2 regions of the Agathobaculum ammoniilyticum genome follow, and region 2 is predicted to be linked to the other one. Evidence: a T-box and tRNA genes for the amino acid it is inferred to sense, from the RefSeq annotation. Region 2 holds a T-box; the other holds one or more tRNA genes.
What was found. A T-box is a leader RNA that pairs with one kind of tRNA and senses whether it is charged. The one in region 2 lies ahead of pheS (phenylalanine--tRNA ligase subunit alpha), so its partner is inferred to be a tRNA-Phe.
Positions count from the first base shown of each region.

Region 1: it has a tRNA-Phe gene. The T-box ahead of pheS (phenylalanine--tRNA ligase subunit alpha) is inferred to sense a tRNA for this amino acid. The anticodon was not compared.

Region 1 is NZ_JAOQJE010000010.1:57,707-73,528, forward strand. It holds gene nifJ (pyruvate:ferredoxin (flavodoxin) oxidoreductase) at 1-1,212, shown strand, start outside; gene OCV66_RS11190 (hypothetical protein) at 1,293-1,493, shown strand; gene OCV66_RS11195 (S-layer homology domain-containing protein) at 1,648-3,285, shown strand; gene OCV66_RS11200 (tRNA threonylcarbamoyladenosine dehydratase) at 3,333-4,043, opposite strand; gene OCV66_RS11205 (sortase) at 4,143-4,793, opposite strand; tRNA gene OCV66_RS11210 (tRNA-Gly) at 4,890-4,965, opposite strand; tRNA gene OCV66_RS11215 (tRNA-Phe) at 4,974-5,049, opposite strand; gene OCV66_RS11220 (PD-(D/E)XK nuclease family protein) at 5,183-8,548, shown strand; gene addA (helicase-exonuclease AddAB subunit AddA) at 8,550-12,116, shown strand; gene OCV66_RS11230 (IMP dehydrogenase) at 12,458-13,963, shown strand; gene OCV66_RS11235 (nucleotidyltransferase domain-containing protein) at 14,033-14,686, shown strand; gene OCV66_RS11240 (chloride channel protein) at 14,717-15,822, shown strand, end outside.
Region 2 is NZ_JAOQJE010000005.1:17,361-33,182, forward strand. It holds gene OCV66_RS06680 (class I SAM-dependent methyltransferase) at 1-632, opposite strand, end outside; gene OCV66_RS06685 (hypothetical protein) at 1,032-1,343, opposite strand; gene OCV66_RS06690 (YgiQ family radical SAM protein) at 1,407-3,347, opposite strand; gene OCV66_RS06695 (IreB family regulatory phosphoprotein) at 3,649-3,894, opposite strand; gene pheT (phenylalanine--tRNA ligase subunit beta) at 4,159-6,567, opposite strand; gene pheS (phenylalanine--tRNA ligase subunit alpha) at 6,896-7,915, opposite strand; T-box leader at 7,982-8,221, opposite strand; T-box leader at 8,364-8,577, shown strand; gene OCV66_RS06710 (valine--tRNA ligase) at 8,630-11,251, shown strand; gene OCV66_RS06715 (hypothetical protein) at 11,349-11,810, shown strand; gene OCV66_RS06720 (CatA-like O-acetyltransferase) at 11,791-12,486, shown strand; gene OCV66_RS06725 (bifunctional folylpolyglutamate synthase/dihydrofolate synthase) at 12,452-13,759, shown strand; gene OCV66_RS06730 (anti-sigma factor antagonist) at 13,841-14,158, shown strand; gene spoIIAB (anti-sigma F factor) at 14,160-14,597, shown strand; gene OCV66_RS06740 (sigma-70 family RNA polymerase sigma factor) at 14,594-15,301, shown strand; gene OCV66_RS06745 (hypothetical protein) at 15,335-15,822, opposite strand, start outside.

The DNA.
Region 1 (15,822 bases), on a different contig from region 2:
TTCGATTACTGCGTAGCCAAGGTTGCCGAGAAGGCCGACATGATCTCGACTGCTTCCGTCAAGGACAGTCAGTTCAAGAAGCCGCTGCTTGAGTTCTCCGGCTCGTGCGCAGGCTGCGCCGAAACCTCTTACGCCCGCCTGATCACCCAGGTCTGCGGCGACCGTATGTATATCTCCAACGCTACTGGATGCTCGTCCATCTGGGGTGGTCCTGCTGCTACCAGCCCGTACACCGTTGACGCGAATGGCCACGGTCCGGCTTGGGCGAACAGCCTGTTCGAGGACAACGCGGAGCACGGCCTCGGCATGTACTATGGCCAGCTCGCCATCCGTGAGCGCCTGATCTCCAAGCTCGAAGAGATGGCTGCGGCGGATGCGACTCCGGCCGAAACCAAGGACGCGATCGCCAAGTTCTTGGAAACCAAGGACAACGGCGCTGCTAACGCGGAGCCGGCCAAGGCTCTGGCCGCTGTGCTTGAGCAGGGCGCGGCTGCCGGCTGCGACGCCTGCAAGGAAATCGTTGCGCATAAGGAATACTTGGCCAAGAAGTCCGTCTGGATCTTCGGCGGCGACGGCTGGGCTTATGATATCGGCTTCGGCGGCTTGGATCATGTCCTCGCTTCCGGCCAGGATGTAAACGTCATGGTATTCGATACCGAGGTTTACTCCAACACCGGCGGTCAGGCCTCCAAGGCGACCAACATCGGCGCGGTTGCGCAGTTCGCGGCGTCCGGCAAGACCACCAAGAAGAAGAGCCTCGCCGAGATCGCGATGAGCTACGGCTATGTATACGTTGCCCAGATCGCTATGGGCGCGAACATGAACCAGACTCTCAAGGCGATTGCGGAAGCGGAAGCCTATCCGGGACCGTCCCTCATCATCGGCTATGCCCCGTGCGAGATGCACTCCATCAAGGGCGGTATGACCAACTGCCAGGCCGAGATGAAGAAGGCTGTCGACTGCGGCTACTGGAACCTGTTCCGCTTCAACCCGCAGCTCGCGGAAGAAGGCAAGAACCCGTTCATCCTGGAGTCCAAGGAGCCCAAGACCGAGGACTACCGCAAGTTCATGATGAACGAAGCTCGCTACTCTGCGCTGACCCGTTCGTTCCCGGATCGCGCCGAGAAGCTGTTCTCCGAATCCGAGGTCGAGTCCACCAAGCGCTATGCACACCTCAAGCGCCTGCAGGACCTGTACGCTCCGGAAGCGTAAGCTACAAAAGAATGACAAAGCCCCTGCGGATATTTATCCGCAGGGGCTTTTGTGTTACAATGGGAAAAAGGGAGGCCGGTATGAAGCAGGGGATCTTCAGGCGCTTGTGCGGCCTACTGCTGGCGGCTGTGGCGGTGTATGGACTGACATTTGGCGCGCTGGCGTTACGAGGCCTGCGCTATGTGGCGCCGGACACGGAAAGCTGGCGGATGCTGCCGTATATCGTACCCGCCGCGCGGTATGAGGAGGAAACGAGCGTTCGGTACCGGCAGGGCATGTAAACGGAGGCGTCCCTTGCTATCCGGTGCTATGACGCGCAGGGGCGCACGATCACCGAAAGCGTTTATGCGGAGGATGGGGCGGAAACCTATCGTGCCGAGATCGTTTATCACGAGATTACCAGACAGCGTACCGAATAAAAAGGAGGATGGAACGATGAAAAGATGGATAGCGGCCGTGCTGACGGCCTGCATGCTGGCGGTTCCGGCGGGGGCCGCGGACCAGCCGAGCGACTGGGCGCTGGAAGCGGTGCAGACCGCGCGCGAGGCGGGGCTGGTGCCGGAAAAGCTGGACAGCGCCTATGACAGGGCGGCGACAAGGGCAGAGTTTTGCGCGCTGGCGGCGGCGGTTTACCGTTCGTGGGAAACTGAAGGGTTGCTGGGTAAAGTGGAAAAGGATACCGTATTGTTCACGGACTGTAAGGAGGGGGATGTGCTGCTATGTGCGTCGGTCGGCATCGTCAATGGAGTGGGAGGCGGAAGGTTCGAGCCGGGCCGATCACTCCAGAGACAGGAGGCGGCCAGTATGCTACACCGGCTGGGCGCGCTGCGGGCAGATTACGACGGCAGCGTGCAGGGCCGTCTGCCGCATGTGTTCGCGGATGGCGCGGATATCGCCTCGTGGGCGCGCAATGATATCAACTGGGTCTACCGCCACGGCATCATGACGGGGACGGGAGGCAATGCGTTTGAGCCGGCGGGAGAGTATACCCGCGAGCAGTCGATCGCAACCATGCTGCGCCTATATGCCGCACAGTATGCGGCCGAGATCCCAAAAGAGCAAGGGGAAGCATACCGTGTCGTAGTGGACTATTCCGGCGCGGGGGTGGGCCGCGTACATATCGAGGATGCAGCCGGTAACCGTCTGCTGACCGATTTTGCGGGTACGGACGGCTATTTTTATGATGCCAGACTGTTGGGTGAATGGGCAAGCCTGCACTGGCAGCCGGATGTGGAAAGCGGATTTGCGTGCGCGTTATGCAACCTGAGAACCGGCGACACATTGGCGGATTATTATGCTGACGGCGTGGACGAGCAGTCGGGTTCGGCATGGGCGTACTCGATGGAAAAAGGCGCGGCGGACAGCCGTATCCTGTATGCGGACGGCACATACAGCACGCAAACCTACCAGTCGGTCACGGGCTGGGCAAACGGCAGGGCGATCGTCCGCGAGGGGGATGCCGTCCGCGCGATCGACCGCGGCGGGAATACCCTCTGGCGCATGAATATTTCGCTCGATCAGGTGCAGGTGTACGGCGGGATCGGCGACCGCCTTGTGATAGAACGCGACGGGGCATACTGCCTGATTACCGATGGCAAGATGGGAACGGTGAGCGAAACGCCGATGCTCCTGAACCGATGGAGCGATACTTATATCGCACAGGACAGCGGGTACTATACGCTGTATGACTTTTCCGGCCGCCGTTTAAGCGAAACCTATGCCAACGCGATGATCGAGACGGGGCAGGACATTTATGCCTGCTGGCTGTCGGACACTGAGTATGCCTATATCCGCTGCACGGAGTACGGAAATCCCCAAACTCTGTTTACGGTTTCCGTCAGCCAGCGGCCGGGGCCTCTGGCGACCGATGGCGCGGGGGTGTATGCCTTGCGGACCGGCGCGCAGACCGTTGCCTGCTTCGACCGTTTTGGGGATACGCTCGGCGCGATCGAAGTGCCGTTCGCAGTCGGGGAAGTGGATTTTGCAGACGGATGCGTCCGTATCAGGGGGGAGGCGCTTGGAACCGCTCAGCAGACCATACTCTTCTTTCCGACCGGAGAGCCGGCCGAATAAACCAAAACGCAAAACAGGAGCAGCAAGAGCTGCTCCTGTTTTGCGTTTTACCGTACGCCCGTCAGGTCCTTGATACATTCGCCCGCGAGGATCATGCCCGCTACCGGCGGCACAAAGGAAACGCTGCCGGGTACGGCGCGCCCCGCAGTGCCCTTCTGCTCGTCCGAGGGCAAGGGCGTGCGTGGTTCCTCCCTGGAGTAGACGACCTTCAGGCGCTTGATGCGGCGTTTTTTGCATTCCAGCCGGATGACCCGCGCGAGCGGGCAGACCGAGGTTTTGTAAATATCCGTAACTTCAAACCGCGTGGGATCGAGCTTGTTGCCTGTTCCCATGGAGCAAATCAACGGCACGCCCAGCCGGTCGCATTCGGCGATCAGATGCAGCTTGGCGGTTACGGTGTCGATCGCGTCGATCACATAGTCGAAGCGGCTGAGGTCGAGCGCGCTGTCCGGCGTATAGAACATGCGGAGCGCATGGACGGTACAGCGCGGGTTGATATCCGCGATGCGCGCGCGCATCGCGTCCACCTTCGGCTGACCGGACGTGGACGCAAGCGCGATAAGCTGGCGGTTGCGGTTGGTGAGCGCAACCGTATCGTTATCGATCAACGTCAGCTCGCCTACGCCGGCGCGCGCGAGCGCTTCGCACGCGAACGAGCCGACACCGCCCACGCCGAACACGGCGACATGGGACGCGGCGAGCGTCTGGATGGCCTGTGCGCCGAGCAGCAGCTCGGCGCGGGAAAATTCATGCAGCATAAAGAAACCTCGTAAACAGTCACGCAGCGGCACAGGACGCGCCGGTGAAAATGAAACGCACCGAGGCCCTCTGGGCGGCCTCGGTGCGGGACGGACAGATCAGCTGCGAGGTTCCGAGGCGGTCAGCTCCGCCTGGACGACCAGCCGCTGTTTGAGAGAGCCGGACGGCGTACCGGTAAACAGGGTGAGCACGGCCTCGCGTCCCTCGACAGGCTCGGTCACCCAGACCTCAGTAGGCTCGACCGTTACCGCCTGGAATACCGTATAGGTATATTGCGTGTCTTGGTCGGCGAGCAGGATGGTATCCCCTTCGCCGAGTAATTCCAAATGACGCATCAAATCGTCGGAGCGGTCGCCCGCGATCACGCAGTTGCCGGACGCACCGGGCAGCGCGCTTCCCGCGAGATGCCCTGCGCCAAGCGCGAGGTCTTTCAGCTCGGTGCCTTCGACCACGTTGTCGGCGGTGCCGAGCTTGGGCAGCTTGATCACGCCAACCTGTAGCGCCTCTTCCGGAGCGGTCGCCGTGCCGTAGGCGTCGCAGTCGGTCAGGTAAACCAGATCCTCCTCGGCGGGGAGGCTTTGCTCAATCCATTGCTCGGAGACCGGCGCAGGATCCGCCGCGATTGTCTCCTTGCCGACCAGCGTACCCCAGGGATAGTTGATGCCCTCGGTCAACAGGCCGAAAGCCGCGATCGCGATACCCGAGATTAACAGGCCGCGTTCGATGGTTGTCTTTGTTTTACGTTCCATGCAAATCACCTAATATGAGAGTATACTGAACGGCGGCGTGTTGTCAACCGCCATGCAGAAAACTGAAAAAACCTGTCCGCGGGACAGGTTTTTGGGTGGAGCGGCTGACGAGGCTCGAACTCGCTACCTCCACCTTGGCAAGGTGGCGCTCTACCAGATGAGCTACAGCCGCATATAAAATGGTGCCTCCGGGCGGAATCGAACCACCGACACGGGGATTTTCAGTCCCCTGCTCTACCGACTGAGCTACAGAGGCGTTTCGCAATGTGCTTGTTAAGTATAGTCGATTTTTGCGGAAAAGTCAACCATAAATTTTCCTTTTCTGCGGGAAGCTTGCGCACATGTTCGGGTTCATGGTATGATAAAAAGCAATGGAAGGGGAGAGTGCCATGCGCATTTGGACCGGCCGCGCGGGCAGCGGCAAAACAACGGCAATCCTGCGGGAGATCGCCGCCCGCTGTGAAAGCGGCGGGGGGCGGCAGATCTTACTTGTGCCGGAGCTGAATTCACACCGTATGGAGCGGTCGCTCGCCGCGGCGACGGACAATCGGGGCGCGCGCACCGCCGAGGTTCTGACGTTCTCCCGCCTGGCTGATCGGGTGTTTTCCGAGGTCGGCGGGCTGGCGCAGCAGATGCTGACACCGGCCGGACAGCTCCTCACCCTACAGGAGGCCGCGCGCCGTGTTCAGGGCGGGCTGTCCGTATGGGGCGGTCTGGCGGACAAGCCCGAGCTGCTCGGCGAGGCGCTGGGGGTGGTGGACGAGTGCAAGACCTGTGCGGTCGCGCCGGAGGCGCTGTTCGCCGCTGCGGAGACGTGCAGGGACACGGCGCTCGCAGCGAAGCTGTCCGATCTGGCGCAGTTATTGACCGCGTATGAGCGTCTGTGCGACGAATCCCTGCCCGACCCACGCGACCGGCTGACCCATCTGCGCGACCGGCTCGCAGAAAGTCATGTGCTGGACGGCGCGGCGGTGTATCTGGACGGCTTTCTGGGCTTTACGCCGCAGGAGCTGGCCGTGGTCGACGCCGTGCTGGCGGCGGGCGTGCCGCTGGCGGCGGCGGTCGCCTGCGATATGGCGTATCCGGAAATATTCGTCACGGGCTGCAAAACGGTCAAGACTCTGGAGCGCATGGCAAAGCGGCATAACCGGAAAGCGGAGCGCATCGAGCTTGGCGCAAGCAGGGTTGCGCGGCCGGCGGGCCTGGCGGCGGTGGAGGCACAAGGTCTGTTGCCCGTGCGTGTTCCGCAGGAGTCGTGCGAAGGGGTGCGCCTGTACGCTGCCGCGTCGCCGTTTGACGAGTGCGAGCACGCGGCGGCCTATATCCGGCGCAAGGTGCGCGATGAGGGCGCGCGCTACCGCGATTTCGTGGTGGCCGCGCGTGACATCGAGCCGTACAGTGCGTTTCTCGCCATGGCGATGGCGCGATATGACGTGCCGGTGTTCCTTGCGGAAAAGCCCGACCTGCTCTCACGCCCGCCGATGGCGCTGGTCACGGGCGCGCTGAACGCGGCGCAGTCCTATTTCAAATACGAGGACCTGTTCGGCTGTCTCAAAACCGGCTTGATGCATCTAACGCGTGAGGAGTTGGACAAGCTGGAGAATTACGCGCTGACCTGGAATATCCGCGGCGGCGCATGGGAACGGGAGTGGGCCGAACATCCGGACGGGTATGGTCAGCCGTTCGACGATCGCGCGCGGGCGCAGCTTGCGGAGTTGAACGCGCTGCGCGCGCGTTTGATCGGCCCGTTTTCCACGCTGCGCGAAAGGCTGAAAGGGGAGCAGCCGGCATCCGGCTGTGTGCGCGCGCTGTACGACTTCCTGCTCGCGGTGGACGCGCCGCGGTGCATGGCCGACCGCGCGGCCGCGCACGAGGTGGCCGGACGCCTACAGCTGGCGGATGAGTACCGCCAGCTGTGGGAGATTCTGGTGTCCGCCATGGAGCAGTTCGCATGGGTATGCGGGGATACGCCGCTGACGGCGGAGCGGTTTGCGAAGCTGTTCCGTCTGGTGCTGGGCGAATACGACGTGGGTACGATACCCGTTTCACTCGACCGTGTGACCTGCGGCAATATCGAACGCGCATGCGGGGAAAACGCGAAATACGTGATCCTGCTCGGGGTAAACGACGGGCTGATCCCCAAGGCGCCCTCCTCCGCCTCGCTGCTCAGCGATATGGAGCGGGACAAGCTGGACGCGCTGGGGGTGGAACTGAAAGCCTACGGCGTGGAGCGTCTGCTCATGGAGCAGGAGACCCTGTACCGCGCGCTTGCCTGCCCCACTGAGGAGCTGCTGCTCACCTGGCATATGAGCGATGCCGCGGGTGGGGAGACGCGCCCGTCGTATTTTGTGGGCGTGGTGCGGGGGCTGCTGCCCGACGTGCTGTTTTCCACGCACCAGACGGAAACAGCGCAGGACCGCCTGCAGGCGGAGCGTCCGGCGGTCGAAATGGCCTGCGCATACCTGTCCGGCGACCGCACGGCGGCGGTGCGCGCGGCCTACGGTTTTTACCGCGACGACGAGCGGGTACACCATGCCGCGCAGCAGCGGCGCGGACGGGGGCCGCTGACCAGCCCGCATACGATAGAGGGGCTATATGGGAAAAGCCTCAACCTGACCGCCTCGCGCGTGGACACATTTTACTCCTGCCGGTTCGCGTTTTTCATGCAGTACGGCCTGAAAGCCAGGCCGCGCCGTGTGGCGCGGTTTGACGCGCTCGAAACCGGCACGTTTATCCACTATGTGCTGGAGCATGCGCTGACTGCATTGGGGAAAGGCGCGGGCGGCGCGGCGGCTGCGGAGGAAGCGGCGGTCCGGCGTGCCTGCCGCACGGCGGTCCGGCAGTATGTGCAGGAGGAACTGGGCGGCATGGAGAACAAGACCGCGCGCTTTCGCTATCTGTTCGGGCGGCTGACGCGCACGGTTGAGCAGATCTTGGACAATGTGATTGACGAGCTGCGCGTTTCCGACTTCGCGCCGATCGATTATGAGGTGGATTTTTCGCGCGGCGGCGACCTGCCGCCCGTCCTGTGCGCGGAGGGGGAGGTTTCAGTGTCCCTCTCGGGCAAGGTGGATCGCGTGGACGGGTATATCAAAAACGGGCGGCTGTACTTGCGCGTGATGGACTACAAAAGCGGTAAAAAGTCGTTTTCCCTGTCGGATATCTGGTATGGGCTGAACATGCAGCTCGTTATCTACCTGTATGCACTTCAGCAGGAGGGCTTGGAGCGCTACCGTAAGCGCCTGACCCAAACGTTCAACGAAATCGTACCCGCGGGCGTTTTGTACGTCCCCGTGCGGGACGAGCTGCCCGACGCGGCGCGCGATATCGACGAGGACGCGCTCCGTGCTCTGCGCGACAAGGCGCTGCGCCGCAGCGGCCTGTTGAGCGACGACATGGAGCTGCTCGAGGCGATGGAGCACGGGCTGGAAGGAGACGGACGGTTTATTCCGGTCACGATCAAGGTGAAAAAGGGGGAGGACGCGCCCTCGCTCGCGGCGAAATCCGCGGTGGCCGACCTGGTGCGGTTTGGAAAGCTGGCCAGGTATGCGCATGATAAGCTGCTCGAAATGGGGCGCGAGCTGCGCGCGGGCAGTGTGGCCGCAAACCCGTGCAAAAAGGATAAAGCATCGAGCTTTTGCGACTGGTGTGACTTCCGCGCCGCCTGCCGCTTCGATGAAACGGCGGGCGACAAGGCGCGGTGGCTCCGGCACCTGTCGGACGAGGAGTTCTGGCAGCAGGTAGGGGGTGAATGACATGCCGCAATGGACCAAAGAGCAGGAAACCGCCATCCATGACAGGGGCGGCGCGCTGCTGGTGTCGGCGGCGGCAGGCTCGGGCAAGACCGCGGTGCTGGTCGAGCGCGTGCTCGCACGTCTGACCGACCCGACCGATCCGGTGGATATCGACCGTCTGCTGCTCGTGACCTTTACCAACGCGGCGGCAGCGGAGATGCGCGAGCGCATCTCCGCTGCGCTGGGCGAGGCGGCAGCGAAAGCGCCGCACGATACGCGCCTGCGCCGTCAGATGTTTCTGGTACACCGCGCGAAGATCACGACCGTACACGCGCTGTGCCTGTCGCTCGCGCGCGAGCAGGCGGCGGCGCTCGGCATCGCGCCGGATTTCCGGCTGATGGATGAGAACGAGGGCAAGATCTTGCGCGCCGAGGTGCTTGAGGAGGTGCTCGACGCAGCATATGAGCACGGGGATGAGGGCTTTTTCGCGCTCTGCGACCTGCTCGCCGCAGGGCGGGACGACAAGAAGCTGGGCGAGGTCATCCTTGGCACTTACGAAAAAATACAGGCGCATCCCGACCCGCGCGCTTTCATGGAGGAGGTGCGGCAGGGGCTGTACGCGCGCGGGATGGATACGCCGCACGGGCGCGTCCTGCTTGCGCAGGCGCGCGCGGCGGCGGAGCACGGCGCGGCGTTTCTGCGCATGGCGGCGGCTGCGGTGACCGGCGTCGACGGCCTGGCCGATGCTTACCTGCCCGCGCTGACGAGCGATCTGAATCGCGCCGAGCGCCTGCTGGAAGCCCTGCGCGGCGGGGAGTGGGATGCCTGTGTGGAGGCCGCGCGGTCGATCACGTTCGACCGGCTGGGAGCCGCGCGTAAATTTGAGGACAAGGCGTTCCTTGAGGAAGTCAAGGCGATGCGCGAGGAGTGGAAGGACGCCGCTAAAGCCATCCGCGGCAAATGGCTGACCGTTACGGCGGCCGAGGCCGAATACGACCGCGCCCTGACCGCGCGCGCGCTGTTTTCGCTGATCGACATGGTAAATGCGTTTGACGACGCCTTTTCCGCGGCCAAGCGCGCGCGGAACGCGGCGGATTTCAACGATTTGGAGCATTTTGCGGTGCGCCTGCTGTACGAGGGGGGACGGCCCTCCGCACTGGCCGCAGCGCTGTCCGAAGGTTACGCGGAGATCGCGGTGGATGAATACCAGGACACCAACGCCGTGCAGGACGCGATCTTCCGCGCGCTGTCCCGCGATGGGACCAACCTGTTTATGGTGGGCGACGTCAAGCAGAGCATCTACGGATTCCGGCTGGCCGACCCCTCCATCTTCCTGTCCAAATACCGGACCTTTGCCGAGGCGGGGGAAGCGGATGCGGGACAGCCGCGCCGCGTGGTGCTGGGGCGGAACTTCCGCTCGCGCGCGGCGGTGCTGGATGCGTGCAACTATCTGTTTGCCGCCGTGATGGGCGAAACGGTGGGCGGCTTGGCGTATACCGATCGGGAAGCGTTGCATCTGGGCGCGGACTATTATCCGGACGCGGACGACCCGCGCTACCGGACCGAGGTGTTGCTGGTGGACGCGGCGGGGCTTGGCGAGGACGACGACGCGCCCGACAAGACTGCGCTCGAGGCCCGGCTTGCCGCGCAGCGCATCCGCGCGCTGCTGGACGAGGGCTTTCCCGTGCTGGATAAGGAAACGGGCGCCCTACGTCCGGTTACGCCGGGGGATATCGTGATCCTGCTGCGCGCCACCAAAACCAAGGCGCGCACGTTCATCGCCGCGCTTGAGCAGACGGGCGTTTCCGCGAGCGCGGAGGAGCGCGGCGGCCTGTTGGAAACCGCCGAGGTGGGCGCGGTGGTTTCGCTCCTGAACGTGATCGACAACCCGAGGCAGGACGTGGACCTGATCGGCGTGCTGCGTTCGCCGCTGTTCGGCTTCACCGAGCAGGAGCTGGCGGATATCCGGCTGACAGACCGCAAGGCAAGCTATTACGACGCGCTTATACAGTCGCGCGGCGCTTTCCCGAAGGTCGAGGTGTTCCTGCAGCGGCTGGACTTCCTGCGCGGCTTCGCGTGCGACCAGCCGGTGTACCGTCTGCTGTGGGAGATCTATGACCAGACGGGAGCGCTCGGCCTGTACGGCGCGCTGCCCAACGGCGCGCAGCGGCAGGCCAACCTGCTCGCTTTCTTCGAGCGGGCGCGGGCGTTCGAGGGGCAGGGCTTCCGCGGTTTGTTCGCGTTCGTGCGCCTGCTGCGCGGCATGCAGGAAACGGGCGAGGACTTCCAGACGGTTGGCGCAGAGGCGTCGGGCGGCGCGGTGCGCATCATGAGCATCCACAAATCCAAGGGGCTGGAATTTCCGGTCGTGCTGCTGGCGGACTGCGCGAAGCAATTTAACGAAGCGGACCTGCGCGAGCCGGTGCTGGTGCATCAGTCACTGGGGATTGGCGGCAAGTGCCGCGACCGGAGCCGCGGCGTACAGTACGACACAGCCGAGCGAACAGCGGTCGCGGTGCTGCAGCGTCGCGAGATGGTAAGCGAGGAGCTGCGCGTATTGTATGTTGCGCTTACGCGCGCGAAAGAGAAGCTCATCCTTACCTGCGCAAGCGGGACGCTGCAGCGGTCGCTGGAAAAATGGGCGCGGCTGGCCGCGTTGGACGAGCTGCCGCAGTATGCGATGGGCGCGGTGCGCGCGCCGCTGGCCTGGATACTCGCGCCGCTGCTGCGGCACCCCTGCGCGCGCGCGCTGAAAGAACAGTATGGCTTGTCGGTGCCGGAGCGCGGTACGGATAACGATGCGTTCCTCCTGCGCGTGTACCAGCCGGACGAGCTGGCGCTGCCGGAGCGGGAGGTGCTGCGCTATGTGGAGACGGACACGGCGGGATACGAGGTCAAGCCTTACCTGAGCTATCCGCGCGCTTATCTTTCCGAGCTGCCCAGCAAGCTGACCGCGACCGGCGTGGGCCGCGGCTACCGTGCGGACGAGGCTGCGGAGGAGACGGCACCCCCGCGCCGCGAGCCGAAGCTGCGTGCGCCGCTGTTCGAGCAGGAGGCGCGGCGCCTCACGCCTGCTGAGATCGGCACGGCGCACCATCTGTTTATGCAGTTCTGCGATTTCGCGGCGGCCGCCGCGCCAGGCGGCGTGGAGCGCGAGCGCGACCGGCTGGAGGAAAAGCGCATCCTGTCGCCGCAGCAGGCGGCGGCGATTGAGCCGGAAAAGATTCGGGCGTTTTTCACCTCGGCACTGTACCGCGGGTTGATGGCGGAGCATTCAGTGCGGCGGGAGTTTAAGTTCTCAGTGCTGGTGCCAGCCGCACGGTATTTTCCAGTCGCGGCCGACGCACCGGAGGAAAAGGTGCTGCTACAGGGCGTGATCGACTGCCTGATCGACACACCGGAGGGCTTTGTGATCGTGGATTTCAAAACCGACCGCGTATCAAAGGACGGGCTTGCCGCCCGCGCGGCGCGGTACCGCCCGCAGCTTGACGCGTATGCGGATGCGGTGGAGGCGGTTTTCGGTAGGCCGGTGAAACAGCGCGTTTTGTACTTTTTTGATACGGGAAATACCTGGGAAATGGGGGAATAGCGGTTAAGGATGCGTTAAGAAAACGCCGATCGGGTTGACAAGGCCGCGGATAGATGGTAGCCTGTTATCAGCAAAAGAGAGCAACCCCATCGGCGGAAAACGCCGCAAGTTTTTAAGTAGACCACAACATTCATTCCTCATTTCTAATAGAAAGAACCGCAGCAGATCTGCTGCGGTTCTTTCTATTGTCCGCATCGCTATTGCGCGCTTTGTATAAGCGGGCCGCGCCAAAAACCTGCAAAATCTGCTATATGCCTGCTTTACTTTACCTGGTAAAAAGGATATAATAAAAAGCAATATACAATCTGGAAAAACAGGAATGAAAAAGGAGAGGAAAACGTATGGCGTATTATTTTAGCGAGCCTTCGCACACGTTCAACGAATACCTGCTCGTACCCGGTTATTCGTCCGCGGAATGTATTCCAGCGAACGTCAGCCTCCGCACCCCGATCGTCAAGTTCAGAAAAGGACAGGAGTCCTCCCTGTATGCGAACATCCCGATGGTTTCGGCCATCATGCAGGCGGTTTCGGACGACCGCATGGCGATCGCGCTTGCGCAGGAGGGCGGCATTTCCTTTATTTACGGCTCGCAGACCATCGAGAGCGAGGCCGCGATGGTGTCCCGCGTCAAAAGCTACAAGGCCGGCTTTATCGTATCCGATTCCAACGTCAAGCCGGATCAGACGCTGGCGGATATCCTCGACCTGAAAGCGCGGACCGGCCACTCCACCGTTGCGGTCACGGACGACGGCACGGCTACCGGCAGACTGCTCGGCATCGTCACCAGCCGCGATTACCGCGTTTCCCGTATGGAAACCAACGTGAAGGTGTCCGAGTTCATGACCCCGTTTGAAAAGCTGATTACCGCGCCGGCGGACACCACGCTCAAGATCGCCAACGATATCATATGGGATCATAAGCTTAATTCGCTCCCGCTGGTGGATGAGGAGCAGCATCTTGTTTATCTGGTGTTCCGCAAGGACTATGACAGCCACAAGGCAAATTCGCTCGAACTGCTTGACGAGCATAAGCGCTATGTTGTGGGCGCGGGCATTAATACCCGCGATTATGCCGAGCGCGTACCCGCTCTGGTCGAGGCCGGCGCGGATGTGCTGTGCATCGATTCCTCCGAGGGCTTTTCCGAGTGGCAGAGCCGTACGCTCGCGTGGGTGCGCGAGAATTACGGCGACTCGGTCAAGGTCGGCGCGGGCAACGTCGTCGATCGGGAAGGCTTCCGCTTCCTCGCGGACGCGGGCGCGGACTTTGTCAAGGTCGGCATCGGCGGCGGCTCGATCTGCATTACCCGCGAGCAGAAGGGCATCGGCCGCGGTCAGGCGACCGCGCTGATCGAGGTTGCCGCGGCGCGCGATGAATATTACCTGGAAACCGGCGTATATGTGCCGATCTGCTCGGACGGCGGCATCGTACACGATTACCATTGCACGCTGGCGCTGGCCATGGGTGCGGACTTCCTGATGCTGGGGCGCTACTTCTCCCGCTTTGACGAATCCCCGACCAACAAGGTCAACATCAACGGCAGCTACATGAAGGAATACTGGGGCGAAGGCTCGGCTCGCGCGCGCAACTGGCAGCGCTACGACATGGGCGGCGACAAGAAGCTGTCCTTTGAGGAGGGCGTGGATTCCTATGTGCCGTACGCCGGCTCGCTCAAGGATAACTTGGGGCTGACGCTGAGCAAGGTGCGTTCGACTATGTGCAACTGCGGCGCGCTCTCCATTCCGGAATTCCAGAAGAAGGCGAAGATTACGCTCGTATCCGCCACCTCGATTGTCGAGGGCGGCGCGCATGACGTTGTGCTGAAGGAAACCTCGACAACGTCCAAGTAATACGGTTTTTGACCCTAAGATTGCCCCGTAGAAGACTGCGGGGCAATTCTTATCGGAAAGGAGGCAGACATGGATACGGAAAAGTGGATGGACGCGTTCACACAGGCGGTGCTGGAAGCGTTCGGTGAAAGGGTGTGCTGCGTTGGCCTGCAGGGCAGCCGAGCCCGCGGGGAAGCGGGGCCGGACGGCGACATTGATGTGGTCGTGATCCTGGATGCATGGCACATGGAGGACTGGCCGCGCTATGAGGCGGTGCTGGAAAGCCTGCCCGCACGGGACAAGGTGTGCGGCTTTGTATCCGGCTGGGAAGAACTGCTGCACTGGGAGCCGTCCGAGCTGTTCGGGTTCTACTATGATACTAGGGTGTGGTACGGCAGCCTTGCGGCGCTGCGGGAGCGCTTCGGTCCGTCCGACGCCCGCCGCGCCGTGAGGATCGGCGCCTGCGGGATCTACCATATGTGCGTACATAACCGCCTGCACGAAAAAAGCGGGCAGCTCCTGCGGGAGCTGTATAAATCCGCCTTTTTCGTTCTGCGCGCGGTGCATTTCTGTCGGACGGGCGCGTTTGTTGTCCGCCGGTCGGAGCTTCTGCCGCTATTGCAGGGGGAGGAACGGCTGATCCTGACGGCGGGCATGCCGCATCAGGAGGGGACGGAACCGTTTGCAATCCAATCCGAGCGGCTTTTGCAGTGGGCGGGTAGCCTGATCCGGTCTTACACTTGAGGGTTTTGAGGAATGAGGGAGAGTGTGGGAATGGAATGGGAGTACTGGAAGAAGCAGGCGAAAAACGCGCTTATCTTTGCGAGATGGTGCGTGTTCGCGGTTGTGATCGGCGTTGTGGTCGGGGTGACCGGCACGGCGTTCCACCACGCGCTCGACTGGGCGGGGAGGATGCGGGAGCAGCATGACTGGCTGCTGTACCTCCTGCCGCTCGCGGGTGTGTTCATCGCGTTCTGGTATAAGAAGAGCGAAATGCCGCTGGAACGCGGTACGAATTTCATTTTAACATCGGTGCGGGAGAACCATCCGGTCCGCCTGCGGCTGGCGCCGAGCATTTTCGTCACCTCGGTGCTGACCCACCTTTGCGGCGGCTCCGCGGGACGTGAGGGCGCGGCGCTTCAGCTCGGCGGTTCGATCTCGGGCAACATCGGACACTGGATGCGGCTGGACGACCGTGATTCACGCACGATTACCATGTGCGGCATGGCGGCGGGCTTTGCGGCGCTGTTCGGCACGCCGCTGGCGGCGACCGTATTCGCGATGGAGGTCATCAGCGTGGGTGTGATGTATTATGCGGCTCTGTTCCCGTGTGTACTGGCGTCGCTGATTGCGCATGGCGTCGCCGTCGCGCTGGGGGGAGAAACCACGCGCTTCGCCCTCCATGCCGTGCCGGATCGGCTCGACGCGCCTCTGATCGCGCGCCTAGTGCTGTTTGGCGTGGTATGCGCGGTGCTGAGCGCGGTGGTCTGCATCCTGTTCCACCAGATCGGGCGCTTTTTGAAAAGGAAGATCCCCAACCAGTATATCTGCATTGCCGCCGGCGGCGCGGCTGTCGCAGCGGTGTCGCTGCTGCTCGGCACACGGGACTACAACGGCGCGGGCATGGCGGTGATCGAACGGGCCATTGCGGGGGAGGCGCACTACACGGCGTTTTTTATTAAGCTTGTGCTGACCGCCATCACGATCGGCGTGGGGTATAAGGGCGGCGAGATCGTGCCGGTGCTGTTCATCGGGGCGACGTTCGGCGCCGCTTACGGCGGGTTTTTTGGTCTCGCCTCTTCCTTCGCCGCCGGACTTGGCATGACGGCGGTGTTCTGCGGCGTGACTAACTCCCCGTTGACCTCGATCCTGCTGGCCTA
Region 2 (15,822 bases):
TCCTCCTCGATCTTCCAGGTCTCGCCCGAGGGGCCGCGTCCGTAACTCGGCGGGTCCATGATGACCGCGTCGTATTTGCGGCCGCGCCGGATCTCGCGCTGGACGAACTTTTTGCAGTCGTCCACGATCCAGCGGATCGGGCGGTCGGAAAGGCCAGAGGAGGCAGCGTTTTCGCGCGCCCACTGGACCATCCCCTTGGAAGCGTCCACATGGCAGACCGACGCGCCCGCTGCCGCTGCCGCGAGCGTTGCGCCGCCCGTGTAGGCGAACAGGTTGAGTACGCTTACCGGCCGGCCCGCGTTCCGCACCATGCGGTCAATGAAATCCCAGTTGGCGGCCTGCTCGGGGAACAGGCCGGTATGCTTGAAGCTCATGGGCTTGAGCTGGAACGTCAGCTCACGGTAGCGGATGGCCCACTGCTCGGGCAGGCTGCGGATTTCCCACCTGCCGCCGCCCGCGTTCGAACGGTGGTAGATGGCGTTGGGCCTGTCCCACGCGCGGCAGGACGCCTCGCGCGGCCAGATGGCCTGCGGGTCCGGCCGCACCAGCACTTGAGTGCCCCAGCGTTCGGCCTTTTCGCCGCCGCCGCAGTCAAGCACAGCGTAATCTTTCCAATTGTCCGCAATCCACATAAACACATTCCTCGTTCTGTGAGAGATTTACACAATTTATCAGTATCTATTTTAACACCAAAAAGCGGGCGGCGCAATGCAAAAGAAATCCCACCGAAGGGGCGGGTTTTTATGAAAAACGGCGAAAGCAGACTGTGTACGCCGTCCGAAGCGCCGGAAAAGCAAACCGGACTGCGGCCGCAGTCCGGTTTTGAGAAAGGCGGGGCGGCGGAGTCAGGCGGTCTGCGCCTGCCGCGTCAGCTTGCGAGTGATGGTTATGAACATCACCACCGACATGACCACGGAGAACAGGTCGGCGATCGGCTGGGTAAAGATAATGCCGTCCAGCCCGAACAGGGCGTTGAACAGGAACAGACAGGGGACGAATACGAAGCCTTGCCGGCTGCCTGCCAGCGCCAGCTACGCGGCCGCGCGTCCCATAGCCTGCAGCACGAACAGGATGCGGAGTACAGGCATGGACAGCATCAGCGCGCGCAACATGGGTACGCCCGCTTGGATCACGTCTGCGTCATTGATGAACACCGAGATGATGCGGTCCGCAGCGAAGTAGTAGGCCGCGGTCAGAACCGCGCGCCTCACCGTGGTGCAGACGACCAAGAAATTGACCACTCCGCGCAGGAAGTAGCACAGGTAAAAGACGCAGGCGCAGATGCTGCCGATCACGGTGGCGGTGGCGGCTCCGGCCACGCCCCAATCCAGCGAAAGGATCATGATGGGGGCGAGGATGATGTTTGCCAGGGAAACACCGGCCGTTTGTCAACGGCCGGTGTGGAATTATTTTTTGCGCTTGGCCTTGGCCCAGCCTTTCTTTTTGGGTGCGGAGGGGCGGCCCATCCCTGTGCGGGCCGGCGCGCGGCCGGCCGCGGCCTTTTTCGCCGGGGCGGATGGCTTTTTCGCCGCCGTGGGCGGCTGCTCGCCGCGGTGCGGGCGGATCAGACAGCCCTTGCCGTAGCCGATCAGATCCTCGCGCCCGGCCTTTTTAAGCGCCGCCAGCACGATCGGCCGCTTGTCCGGCCGCCGCCACTGGAGCAGCGCGCGCTGCATGGCCTTTTCCTCGGGTGTTTTGGCCACATAGACCGGCTGCATCGTGCGCGGGTCAAGTCCGGTGTAGTACATCGCGGTCGAGAGCGTACCCGGGGTGGGGTAAAAGTCCTGCACCTGCTCGGGCATATAGCCGACTCTGTTCAGGTATTCCGCCAGCAGGATCGCGTCGTCCAGTGTCGCGCCCGGGTGGGAGCTCATTAGATAGGGGACCAGATACTGCTTGCGGCCCAGCTTCTGGTTGATGCGGGCGTACCGCTCGCGGAACTGTTCGTATACAGAAAATGATGGTTTGCCCATATAATACAATGCGTTATCGCTCATGTGTTCGGGCGCAACCTTGAGCTGACCCGAGATATGGTGCTCAACCAGCTCGCGGAAAAACGCGTCGTTATGGTCGGCCATCATGTAGTCATAGCGCAGGCCGCTGCGCACGAATACCTTTTTAACGCCGTTGAGCTGGCGCAGCGCGCGCAGCAGACTCAGGTAATCCGTGTGGTCGGCTTCGAGGTTTTGGCACGCGGACGGAAACAGGCAGCGCTTGTTTTTGCACAGGCCGTGTTCCTCCTGCTGCTTGCAAGCGGGGAAGCGGAAATTCGCGGTCGGCCCGCCGACGTCGTGGAGGTAGCCCTTGAAGCCGGGCATCTGCACGATCTGTTTGGCTTCCGCGATCACGCTTTCATGGCTGCGTGCCTGGATGTACCGTCCCTGATGGAAGGCGAGCGCGCAGAAGTTGCACGCGCCGAAGCAGCCGCGGTTGTGGATGATGGAGAACTGCACCTCCTGAATCGCGGGTACGCCGCCCAGCGTCTCATAGGACGGGTGGTAGGCGCGCATATAGGGCAGGGCGTACACATGGTCCATCTCCGTGGTGGTCAGCGGGAGGGAGGGCGGGTTCTGGACCATCACGCGCCTGCCGTGGCGCTGTAAAATCGCCTTGCCGCGCACATGGTCCTGCTCGTCGTACTGCGTTTTGACCGAGCGGGCGTAGTCCGCCTTGCGTGCGCATACATCCTCGTAGGAGGGGCATTCGACCGCGTCGAACGCCAGTCCCTCCACATCGTGCGCCAGATAGGCCGTGCCGCGCACACCCACGCAGGCGTCCGCGCCCTTTTTGCCGTGCTTCAGGTTGCGCGCCAGCTCGAGCACCGAGCGCTCGCTCATGCCGTACATCAGCCCGTCCGCGCCCGTGGACTCCAAAATGGAGGGCATCACGCGGTCGGCCCAGTAGTCATAGTGTGCAAAGCGGCGCAGGCTGGCCTCGATGCCGCCGAGGTAGACCGGCACCTCCGGAAATGCGCGCCGCGCAAGCATGGCGTAAACGGTCACCGCGCGGTCGGGGCGCTTGCCCGCCCTGCCGCCGGGGGTGTAGGCGTCGTCCGAACGACGCTTTTTGGCTGCGGTGTAGTGCGCGACCATGGAGTCGATATTGCCGCCGTTGATAAGTACCGCGTAACGCGGCCGGCCCATGGCGAGGAAGTCGCGCTCGTCGCGGAAATCCGGCTGGCTGAGGATGGCGACTCTGTAGCCCGCGTCCTCGAGCACACGAGAAATGATCGCGGTGCCGAACGAGGGATGATCGACATAGGCATCGCCGGTGACGAGCAGGAAATCGCAGTAGAACCAGCCGCGATCCTGCATATCCTGTTTGGAAATCGGGAGAAAACCGTTCATAAATCCCCTTTCGCTTTGCAAAGCGTGAAAAGACGTATACCATAGAAGTAAGCGGTCCGGAAAGACGAAAAAGCGGTTGGCCACGCTCCTGCAGAGAAGGTGGTTTTATGGAGAGTGTGCAGCAGATTATTTTGATGCTGCGCCTTCTTGAAATCGTCAAGACCATAAAAAAATGACCGCCCACTTGCCCCGGGTACGGTCATTTTTTGAAATGATAGATACTTAGGGTCAACCGTCTTTGCCGGACTGCCCTTTGCTACTTTTCATTATAACGGTCCTGCGCCGTTTGTCAAGCCCCGCCTCAGTTATCGAGGTAGAACTGCACCAACTCCTGCATCAGCTCGTCGCGGTCGATCTTGCAGATCAGGCTGCGCGCGTTATTGTGGTTGGTGATGTACGTCGGGTCCTCGGAGAGGAGATAGCCTACGATCTGGTTGATCGGGTTATAACCCTTCTCCTTCAGCGCGTCATATACTGCGGTCAGCGTGCGCTTCATCTCCTTGTTGGACTCGTCTACAAGGCTGAATTTTCTTGTGCCGTCAAGCATGTCTGTCTCCTTTCCGATCCTACCGGTTGGTTTTTGCTATAAACAGCATAATACAAAACAACGGAAAAGTAAAGCCCTTATCGGCCGAAATGGGGGCGAAATCTTTTTCCAACCCTGCCACAGTGCGGTTCGCAAGCCGTACTGTGGCAGGATTGGTTACCGTCAGGGAAGTCTGGGAAAAGCTCCCCCTGCACAGCGGGGGCATGCGAACCCAAATAGAAAGCGGGCGGTTATACCGCCCGCTTCCGGAAAACCGGTCTGTTATCAGCTGCGCAGGACCGCGCCGAACGACTTTTCGAGTGCCGCCAGCGCGTCCTTCATCGCCTTGTCGCACTCCTCGTCGGTCAGCGTGCGGTCGGGCGCGCGCATGGACAGCGAGTAGGCCACGGATTTTTTGCCCTCCGGGATGCCCTTGCCCTTATACACGTCGAACAGCTTGACCGACTCGAGGATCGTGCCGGCAGCCTTTTCGATCGCAGCCTGCATAGAGGCCGCTGGAATGGCATCGTCCACCAGCACCGCGATGTCACGGGTCGACGCAGGGAACTTGGGCAGCGGGTGGTACAGCTTGCTGGGATCAATGGATGCGAACAGCGCATCCATGCGCAGCTCAGCCGCCAGCACCTCGCCGGACAAGCCGTAGCGGTCTGCGACCGTGGGATGCACGGTGCCGAATACACCGACCTGCTCGCCGCCGATCAGCACGTTTGCGCAGCGGCCCGGGTGATAGGACGGGTTCGCCTTCTCCGGCACGAACTGCACGCCCTTAATGTTGAGCTCACGGCACAACGCCTCGATCACGCCCTTGAGCTGGAAGAAGGATAGACGGCCGTACGAGCCAAGCGTCAGCACCTTTTCCTCGTGCGGGAGCACGTCCGGATCGGCCTTGCCGTCCTTGATGGACGGGGTATAGATTGTGCCCAGCTCGTAGAGCGACGCAGTCGGGTTGCGGTGCGCGTGGTTGTGCGCAAGCGATTCCAGCATCGAGGGCAGCACGGTCGTGCGCATGACGCTGAAATCCTCACCGAGCGGGTTCAAAATCGTGGTAGAGATGCGGCGTGGGTCGTCCTCGGCCCAGCCAATCATGTCATAGAACTTCGGGGAGATGAACGAGTGGCTCATGGCTTCGTCAAAGCCCGCCTCGCGGCAGACCAGCGCCGCGGCGCGCTCGGCCTGCTGCCTGGGCGTGTATTCGCCCTGCACCATCTCGCCGGCATACAGCGTGGTCGGGATCTTGTCGTAGCCGTACATGCGCGCGACTTCCTCCGCGAGGTCGCACATGCGCGCGATGTCCGTGCGGAAGCTCGGCACGATGACCTCGCCGCTTTCGACTGTGAAGCCCAGCTTCTCGAGGTAAGCCTGCTGCTCCGCATCGGACAGGGACAGGCCGAGCAGGCCGTTCATTTTATCCGGTTCAAAGGGTAGACGCTTGGGGTTGGGGTCGGAGTTGTCCACGTCGATGATGCCGTCGATGACCTCGCCCGCGCCGAGCTGTTCGACCAGCTCGCAGGCGCGGTTGACCGCGTCGAGCGTCATGCGGGGGTCGAGGCCCTTTTCAAAGCGGCCGGACGCCTCGGTGCGCATGCCGAGCGCCTTGGCGGTCACGCGGACGGTCGCGCCGTGGAAGCACGCGGACTCGAACACAACGGTCTTGGTGTCGTCCTCGATCTCGGAGTTCGCGCCGCCCATCACGCCCGCGACCGCGACCGGCTTGTCGTTGTCGCAGATGGCGAGCATTTTGTCGGTCAGATCGTGGTCCTGGCCGTCCAGGGTCTGGATGGACTCGCCGTTACGCGCGCGGCGCACGACGATCTTGCCGTCCGACAGGCAGGAATAGTCGAACGCGTGCATGGGCTGGCCATACTCGAGCATGACGTAGTTGGTAATATCGACGATGTTGTTGATCGGCCGCACACCGGAGGCATGCAGGCGCTCGCGCATCCACGCGGGCGAGGGCTCAATCTTGATGTTGCGCACCAGACGTGCGGTGTAGCGCGGACACAGGTCAGGATCCTTGACCTCGACCGACATATGCTTGTTGATATCATCGCCCACGCCCTTGACCAGGGGGGACTTGACTGCGAACGGGCGGTCAAAGGTAGCGGCGGTCTCGCGCGCCAGGCCGATAACGCTCAGACAGTCCGGACGGTTGGAGGTGATCTCAAAATCCGCGACATATTCGTCCAGGCCGAGCACCTTTTTGATATCCTCGCCCACCGGAGTACCCGCGGGCAGAAACAGGATGCCGTTCTCGCACGCATAGGGTACGCAGCCGTGGGTCAGGCCCAGCTCCTGGAACGAGCACATCATGCCGTTGGAGACCTCGCCGCGCAGCTTGTCTCTGGTGATCTTGACCCCGCCGGGCAGGGTGGACTTGTGCAGCGCGACAGGGCAGACCTCACCCACCGAATCGGGGGTCACGTTGGGCGCGCCGGTGACGATCTGGACAGGCTCGCCCTGCCCCACGTCGAGCTGGCAGATTTTGAGATGGTCGGAGTCCGGATGGTCAATGACCGACAGCACCTTGCCGGTCACGACGTTTTCGATCTCCGCGCCGAGGTAGAAAACCTCCTCGACCTTGGAGCCGGACATGGTAAGCCGTGCGTCATACTCCTTGGGCGTGACGCCGGAAATATCGGTATAATCCGAAAGCCAGGAAAGCGGCAGTTTCACAAAAATTCCTCCTTGAAATTTTTCGATTGAAACCACGGTTTCAATCGAGGGGGACGCGCCGAACCATGGTTCGGACGCGTTCTAGGCTGCGAAAGGTTCCGACGGGCGAAACTTTTCTCCGCTCTGGTATCAAAACCCTGATACATGCTCGCGGTTTTCTGTTTTATGCGCGCATGGCGCGCCCGTCAAAAGTGAGGACATGCCTGATCTTTGACACCCCGACCCAGCCGCCCTGGGCGGCGACGTTCGGGTGTCGAAGACCGGTTCCTTCGGGACCGGTTTTCGTATATAAGGGACTTGTGAAGTCCCTTATAAGCACGCGAGCGCGTTAAAATTGTTCCAAAAACCGCACGTCGTTTTCATAGAACAGGCGGATGTCGTCGATCTTGAAGCGGCCCATGACCATGCGCTCCAGGCCGATGCCGAACGCGTAGCCTGAGTATTCCTCCGGATCGATACCGCTCATCTCAAGTACCTTGGGGTGTACCATGCCGCAGCCGAGGATCTCGATCCAGCCCTCGCCTTTGCAGAGCGGGCAGCCTTCGCCGTGGCAGCGGTAGCACTGGATGTCCATTTCCGCCGACGGCTCGGTGAACGGGAAGTGGTGCGGGCGGAAACGGACGACCGTGTCCTCGCCGTACAGCTTTTTGGCGAACAGCTCGAGGATACCCTTGAGGTCCGACATGCGGATGCCCTTATCGACGACCAGCCCCTCGATCTGGTGGAACAGCGGGGAGTGGGTCGCGTCCACCGCATCCGAGCGGTACACACGGCCGGGCGCGATGATGCGGATGGGCGGCTTTTTCTTCTCCATCGTGCGCACCTGCATCGGGGAGGTCTGCGTGCGCAGCACCACGTTGTCCGAGATATAGAAGGTGTCCTGCGTGTCGCGCGCAGGATGGTCCTTGGGGATGTTGAGTGCTTCGAAATTGTAGTGGTCAAGCTCGACCTCCGGACCTTCTGCGATCGAGAAGCCCAGGCCGAGGAAAATTTCCTTGAACTCATCCAGCACGATGTTGAGCGGATGCTTTTTGCCGATCACGACCTCCTCGCCCGGCAGGGTCACGTCGATTGTTTCGGCCTCCAGCTTGTGCGCGAGCGCGGCCTGCTCAATGACCAGCTTCTGCTTTTCGATTATGGTTTCGATCTCGGCGCGCACGTCGTTGATGAGCTGGCCTACGGCCGGGCGTTCCTCTGCGGCAACGTCCTTCATGCCCTTGAGGAGCGCGGTCAGCTCTCCTTTTTTGCCAAGGAACTTGACGCGCGCTTCGTCAAGCGCGCGCGGGTCCGCGGCGGCGGCAAGCTGTTCCTTTGCGGCCTGCAGGATGCCTTGCAGCTTTTCTTTCATGGTTGCCTCTCCTTTTTATATGAAAAATCAGCGTTTGGGACAAAATAAAAGCCTTTCGTCCCATGAATTAGGGACGAAAGGCATAAAAGCAACTTCCGTGGTACCACCCTGATTCCCAGCCGGAGCCGGGCGCTCATTGAACGCCGGTAACGGGGCGTCAACCCGCCTGCGCCTACTGGAAAAGCCGTTCAGCGCCGGTGCTCGCAGGGGAACTTCGCGTCATGTCTCTTTGGGCGGCTTGCAGCCAAAGGCCGCCTTCTCTGAAAAGAGGGGGATGGCGTTACTTTCCCTGTTCATCGCGGTTTGGTATTCATAGACAGTAATATTAAACCACATCTTTCGGGGGATTGCAAGTGGAAGGCATGTTTTTTTTGACAGGCAGGAAAGAGGGGGTGCCGCGCCGCTTGACAAATCTGCGGTTTTTGGATATACTGTTAAAGTTGATATGCAAAATGCGATGAAAAAGAGGAGTATTCCCGCTTCGCGCGCTGCAGAGAGAGGGCGGTCGGTGCAAGCCCTTGGGCGGAGGGAAGAAAGTCGCTTTGGAGCAGGAGGCCGAATGCCAGTAGGCTGTCCCGTCCCGCCCACGTTACGGGCAAACGAGTGCGCGGCGGCATTGCCGCGAATTCAGGTGGTACCACGGAGCACGCTTCGTCCTGTACGGACAGCGTGCTTTTTTGTTTTCCGCAATCAAACCGAAAAGGAGACAGACCAATGAGCGAACTGCCAAAGACCTACGACCCGAAATCGGTCGAGGACAAGCTGTACAGCTTCTGGAACGATTCCGGCTTTTTCCACGCCGAGGTCAATCCGGACAAGAAACCCTACACCATCGTTATCCCGCCTCCGAACGTGACCGGCCAGCTCCACATGGGCCATGCGTTCGATGAAACGCTGCAGGACATTCTCATCCGCACCAAGCGTATGCAGGGCTATGAGGCGCTGTGGATGCCCGGCACCGACCACGCGGGCATCGCCACCCAGATCAAGGTGGAGGAGACGCTCCGCAAGGAGGAGGGCAAGACCCGCTATGACCTTGGCCGCGAGAAGTTCCTCGAGCGCGTGTGGGACTGGAAGCACCAGTACGGCAACCGCATCATCAGCCAGCTCAAAAAGCTCGGCTCCTCCTGCGACTGGGAACGCGAGCGCTTCACCATGGACGAGGGCTGCTCCAAGGCCGTGCGCGAGGTGTTCGTCAACCTGTATGATAAGGGCCTGATCTACAAGGGACACCGCATTATCAACTGGTGTCCGCACTGTGCGACCGCGCTTTCGGACGCCGAGGTTGAGTACGAAACCCAGCCGGGCAAGCTGTGGCACATCCGTTACCCGCTGGCGGACGGCTCAGGCGACCTGGTGGTCGCCACCACCCGTCCGGAAACCTTTATGGGCGACACCGGCGTGGCCGTCAACCCGAACGACGAGCGCTATCAGCATCTGATCGGCAAGACCTGCATCCTGCCAATCATGAACCGTGAGATCCCGATCTTCGGCGATGAGTACGTCGATATGGAATTCGGCACGGGCTGCGTCAAGGTCACGCCATGCCATGACCCGAACGACTTCGAGATGGGCCAGCGCCACAACCTTGAGCAGATCCTCGTGTTCAACGAGGATGCGACCGTCAACGAAAACGGCGGCAAGTACGAGGGGATGGACCGCTACGAATGCCGCAAGGCGGTTATCCGTGACCTCGAGGAGGGCGGCTACCTTGTCAAAACCGAGGACCACGAGCACAACGTCGGCACCTGCTACCGCTGCGGCACGACCGTTGAGCCGATGACCTCCGCGCAGTGGTTCGTCAAGATGGCGCCGCTGGCGAAGCCCGCAATGGACGTGGTACACGAGGGCAAGACCAGGTTCGTGCCGGACCGCTTCGCCAAGACCTACCTGCGCTGGATGGAGAACGTGCATGACTGGTGCATCTCGCGTCAGCTCTGGTGGGGCCACCGCATTCCGGCGTTTTACTGCGACGACTGCGGCGAAATGACCGTCTCCAAGGAAGACGTCCACGTCTGCCCGAAGTGCGGCAGCAAAAACGTCCGCCAGGAGGAGGACGTGCTGGATACCTGGTTCTCGTCCGCGCTGTGGCCGTTCTCCACGCTCGGCTGGCCGGAAAAAACGCCGGAGCTTGACTACTTCTACCCGACTTCCACGCTGGTCACGGGGTACGATATCATCTTCTTCTGGGTGGCGCGCATGATCTTTTCGGGCGTCGAGCATATGGGCGAGACGCCGTTCGAGACCGTGTATATCCACGGTCTGGTGCGCGATGCGCAGGGCCGCAAGATGTCCAAATCGCTCGGTAATGGCATCGACCCGCTGGAGGTCATCGACCAGTATGGCGCGGACGCGCTGCGCTTCACGCTCGCGACCGGCAACAGCCCCGGCAATGACATGCGCTTCTCGACCGAGCGCGTCGAGGCGAGCCGCAACTTCTGCAACAAGATCTGGAATGCGTCCCGCTTCATCCAGATGAACCTGACGATTGGCAGGGACAAGGCGGCGTCGCTGCCCGCCGACCTCGCGCTTGAGGACAAGTGGATCGTCTCCAAATATAACACGCTGGTGGCCGAGGTCACCCGCAACATCGACCAGTATGAGTTGGGCCTGGCCGCCGCGAAGCTGAACGACTTCATCTGGGATAACTTCTGCGACTGGTATATTGAGATCGCCAAGACCCGCTTGCAGGCGGGCGACGAGAAAGTGCAGCAGGTGCTATGCTATGTGTTGTCGGGCGCGATGCAGCTGTTGCATCCGTTCATGCCGTTCATCACCGAAACCATCTGGCAGGCGCTGCCGCACGAGGGGCCGTCGGTGATGGTGTCTCAATGGCCGCAGTATGACGAAACATTGCGCTTTGCGGAAGAGGAAGCGCAGATGGAGACCCTGATGGACGCGGTGCGCGCGATCCGCAACCGCCGCAGCGAGATGAACGTGCCGCCCTCCAAAAAGGCCAAGGTGCTGATCCTGACCGAGAAGCGCGATACCTTCGCCGCCGGTGCGGGCTTCTTCCCCAAGCTGGCCTATGCCTCCGCGATCGAGCTGGTGGACGCAGTACCCGCGGACGCGGCCAAAATGGCAAGTGTCGTCACGGGCGACGCGCAGCTCTATATGCCGATGGGTGACCTGATCGACTTCGCCGCCGAGCGCACGCGCCTCGAAAAGGAGAAGGCCAAGGTCGAGGATGACATCGCGTTTGTGATGAAAAAGCTGGATAATCCGAGCTTTACCCAAAAGGCGCCGGAAAAGATCGTCGCGGTCGAGCGGGAGAAGGCGGAAAAGCTGCGCGAGCACCTCGCCAAGCTCGAGGAGTCTATCGCCGCGCTGGGATAAAACGAACAGAGGAAAAAGGAGGAAGCCGCGCTTCCTCCTTTTCTTTTTGTAAAAGTGTGTTATAATACTGAATAAAACGGAGTCCGGAGACAAAGGCATGGAGCATACTTATTTTTTCCAAACAACAGTATGGAGGGCCAGCGGCACCTACTATGATGCGGAGGGGCGGTCGTTCCTGTTAATGGGAGAGGTGCAGGTGCGGCGCACGGCATCCGAATGGACGCTGGCAGGCACGCTCACCGTGCGGTCCGACCCGCCGGTTCAGTTTTCCAACAGCTACCGCATCGCGCGTACGGAAACGCCAGACACGCTTTGTTGGGAATCGTACAACCCCGCGCTGGGGACGCTGCGCGGCACATTTGAGATCGTCGGCCCGTGCATCGTATCAATATACCGCTCCACGGAGGACGGATACAGCGGTACGGAAACGCTGCGCCAGCTCGACGGGCAGACGTATGAAAACGTTGGGGTGTCGTTCCGAAACGGCAGGCGCATATCCTCGTGGACAGCGCGTATTCACAGAGAGGAGGCGGAAACGATTGGGCTACCGATGGATTGATATGGAGAACTATCCGCGCATCCAGCATTTTGCGTATTTCCGCGGCCTTGCCTATCCCTATGTAGGCTTGACGGCGGAGGTGGATATTACATTGCTGATGCAACGGATGGAGCGAGAGAGGATACCGTTTTTCCTAACGGTCTGCTATTGTGCGGCCCGTGCGGCAAACGCGGTGCCGCAGCTGCGCCAGCGGATTCGTGGGGACAAGATCATCGAATTTGACAGGTGTATGACATCGCATACTGTTGCGCTGGAAGATGGCACATACTGCTACTGTACACTGGACAGCGGGATGGCTTTTGGGGACTTCCTGTCCTATGCGGCGCGAGTGCAGGAGCGGGCGGCCACCGCCCGCTCGCTGGGCGAGAGCGAAGAGGATGCGGAGGCGTGCTTTTTTGTATCTACGCTGCCGTGGCTGACTTACACCGCGTTGGTGCAGCCGGTGCCGCAGCCTGCGGACAGCAATCCGCGCATCACATGGGGCAGATATTTCACACGGGAGCAGAGGACCCTGCTGCCGGTTTCTCTGCTGTGCCATCATGCATTGGTGGACGGAATACATATCGCCGCGTTTTACAGGGAGCTGGACAAACAGATCCGAATGGTAGCGGAAAACGGAAAGGATGGGAAACAGTACGGTTATGATGCAGAGCGGAACGCCCAAAACAGCAATTGACTACATCCACGCCCTCGGCCGCTTTACCGGCAGGCCGGGGCTGCACCGCATCCGCGCGCTGTGCGCGGCGCTGGGGGACCCGCAGGACGGGCTGCGCTTCGTCCATATCGCAGGTACGAACGGCAAGGGCTCGACCGCGTGCATGACGGCGTCGATCCTGCAGGCTGCGGGCTATCGGGTGGGGCTGTATACTTCGCCATATCTGGTGCAGTTCCATGAGCGCATCCGCGTAAACGGCGCGCTGATATCGGACGGCGATCTCACACGGCTGTCCGGAGAGGTGGCGGCTGCGGCGAAAGGCCTGTCCCTGCCGGCTGGGGAAACGATCGGCGAATTTGAGTTCACCACCGCACTGGGGTTCCGGTATTTCGCGGAACAGGGCTGCGACATTGTGGTGCTGGAAACCGGGCTGGGCGGCCGGTGCGACGCAACCAATGTGGTGCGGACGACCGAGGTCAGCGTCATCACCCCGATTTCACGCGACCACATGGCGGTGCTGGGCGATACGGTGGCCGAGATCGCGGGGGAAAAGGCCGCGATCATCAAGCCGGCATCCGCTGTGGTGTGCGCAGACGGCCAGCCGGAGGAAGCGCAGGTCGTGATCCACCATGCGTGCGAAGCGCTGGGTGCGGTGTGGTATGAGGGAGAGCGCGAATGCCGCCTGCTGCGCTGCGGTATCGACGGTTCGGCCTTTGTCTGCCGGGGGCAGGGATACACTGTCGCCATGCCCGGCCGCCACCAACTACAGAACGCGATGACCGCGCTGCGCACTGTGGACGCTCTGCGGTTGCGCGGCTGGGAGATACCGGTGGAGGCCGCGGTGCGCGGCCTGGCGCGGGCGCGCATGCAGGGCCGCCTGGAGCGCGTGGTGGACCAGCCGCTCGTCCTGCTCGACGGGGCGCACAATGAGGCGGGGATAGAGGCGCTCTGCCGCACGGTGGACGAGCTTCTCAAAATGCGCCGCCTGCATGTGGTCATGGGCATGGTGCGGGATAAGGAGTACGAGGTCTGCGTCCGGCGGATGGCGCGGCGCGCGGACGTGTTCTATGCCTGCGCGCCGGATACGGAGGACCGTTCCCTGAACGAACAGACGGTTGCCGCGCTGGCGGAGCAGGGCTGCGCCGAGGTATATGACTGCCATACGGTAGAGCGTGCGCTGGCCGCGGCGCTGGGGAATGCCTCGCAGGAGGACTGCATTCTGGTGTGCGGCTCGCTGTTTCTGGTTGGAGAGGCCGAAAAAATCCTGCGGACGCGACAAAAAACGGCAGAATAAACAGTTAAATATTGGTAATATAAGGCTTGTACAAGGGTACAGGCCTTTTTCTTTTTGGGAGAACAAACGAGGTGAATATATATGCTGCATATCACACAGGCCGAGCGGGACGGTACGCTGATGATCTCGCTTTCCGGCGAGCTGGACCACCATGCGGCGCGTGCGGCTATCGAGCAGGCGGAGGACCTGCTTGTGCTTTACCCCTGCGAAAAGCTGATCCTCAACCTGTCCGGACTGACGTTCATGGACAGTTCGGGATTGGCGGTCGTGCTGCACCTGCACCGTACCTGCGCGCGCAGCGGCTATGAATTTATCGTGCGGGGCGCGCCGCCGCAGCCCATGCGCGTGTTCGAGGCCGCGGGACTGCCGCAGGTTATGATTTTTGAGAGGGGGGAATAAGATGCGCGCTGTCGTTAACAAAATGAGCCTGAAATTTGAAAGCCGCTCGGTCAATGAGGCGTTCGCGCGGCAGTCGGTAGGCGCGTTCGTGGCGCAGCTCGATCCCACGATGGAGGAGCTGGGCGATATCAAAACCGTGGTGAGCGAGGCGGTCACAAACGCGATCGTACACGGCTACGCGGATAAGGCCGGCTTTATCACGGTCGCGGTGCGCCTGCTGGAAGGGCGGGTGCTGGAGCTAAAGGTAAAGGACGCCGGCCGCGGCATAGAGAACGTCGAGCAGGCGCGCCAGCCCATGTTCACGACCGGCGACGATACGCGCAGCGGCATGGGCTTCACCATCATGGAAACCTTTACGGATAAGCTGCGCGTGCGCTCCACGCCCGGCAAGGGGACGATGGTGACCATGGTCAAGGTACTTAAGGAGCGCGGCGCGTGACGACCAGCATGCGCGGCCTGCTGGAACAGGCCGCCGCGGGCGACCGCGGCGCGGAAGCTCGGCTGATCGAGGAAAACAGCGGGTTGATTTGGTCGATCGCGCGGCGTTACTATGGGCGCGGCGCCGAACCGGACGATCTGTACCAGCTCGCCTGCGTGGGCTTTATCAAGGCGGTTCGCGGCTTTGACCCAGCGCTGGGCAACGAATTTTCCACCTATGCGGTACCCAAGATCGCGGGCGAGATCCGACGCTTCCTGCGGGACGACGGCGCGGTCAAGGTCAGCAGGTCGGTCAAGGAGCGGTCGGTGCGGGTGCGGCGCATCCAAAGCGAGCTGGAAAGCAGAACCGGTCGTTCGCCAACCGTGTCCGAGCTGGCGGAAGCCGCCGGTCTGACCGTGGAAGAGGTTGCTGCATGCGAGCAGGCGGACGTAGCCGTGGACTCCTTTGAACGCGAGCTATCCGGCGGCGGGCGGCTGGGCGATATTGTAGGCGACGAGGGCATGGAGGAGCGTGCCTGCCTGTATTTGTCCTTGGGCGAGGCGCTGAGGACGCTGCCGGATCGCGACCGGCAGGTGCTGGCGCTGCGTTTCTCGCGCGACCTGACACAGCAGCAGGTGTCCAGGATCATCGGAGTATCGCAGGTGCAGGTGTCGCGGATTGAAAAACGGGCGATCCAGGCGCTGCGGGAAAAGCTGATGGAATAGGCGGGCTGTCCGTTGAGGGACAGCCCGCTTGGGTTATTCTGATTCAGTTGCTTCCACAGAATCCGCAGATGTGTAAAAGGTCAGTTCGTTGAAAGCGGATTGGCATTCACCCTTCTTTTCGGAAATGGCGCTGGAGTAGGTCAGCCTGGAGTAGCCGCTGGGATAAGCAGAGATCAGGCTGTAATAATCGTTGACAGCTAGATAGTAGTTTTTTGCTGCATCATAAAAGTCGCCGGTGCCTTCTGTGCCAAGCAGTGTTTTGGCATCGTCCATAACATCTTTGGCGTAGCTGCGGAAATCATGGACGCTTTGGGCGCGGTCTTTGAGAGAACCGCTATTTAACTCTTCGTATGCGCTTTCATCAAAATAACAGTTCATGACACTTCCTGTTGTCGTCCAGTTCTCCAGTAGAAGTGATGCGGCAGAATCGATCGCCACCTCAGCCAGATAGAGGTTGCCAGCCGCATTGTTTAGATCCTCGTCTGTGGGGGAACCGCTGGAGTTCCCCTGTCCACATGCAC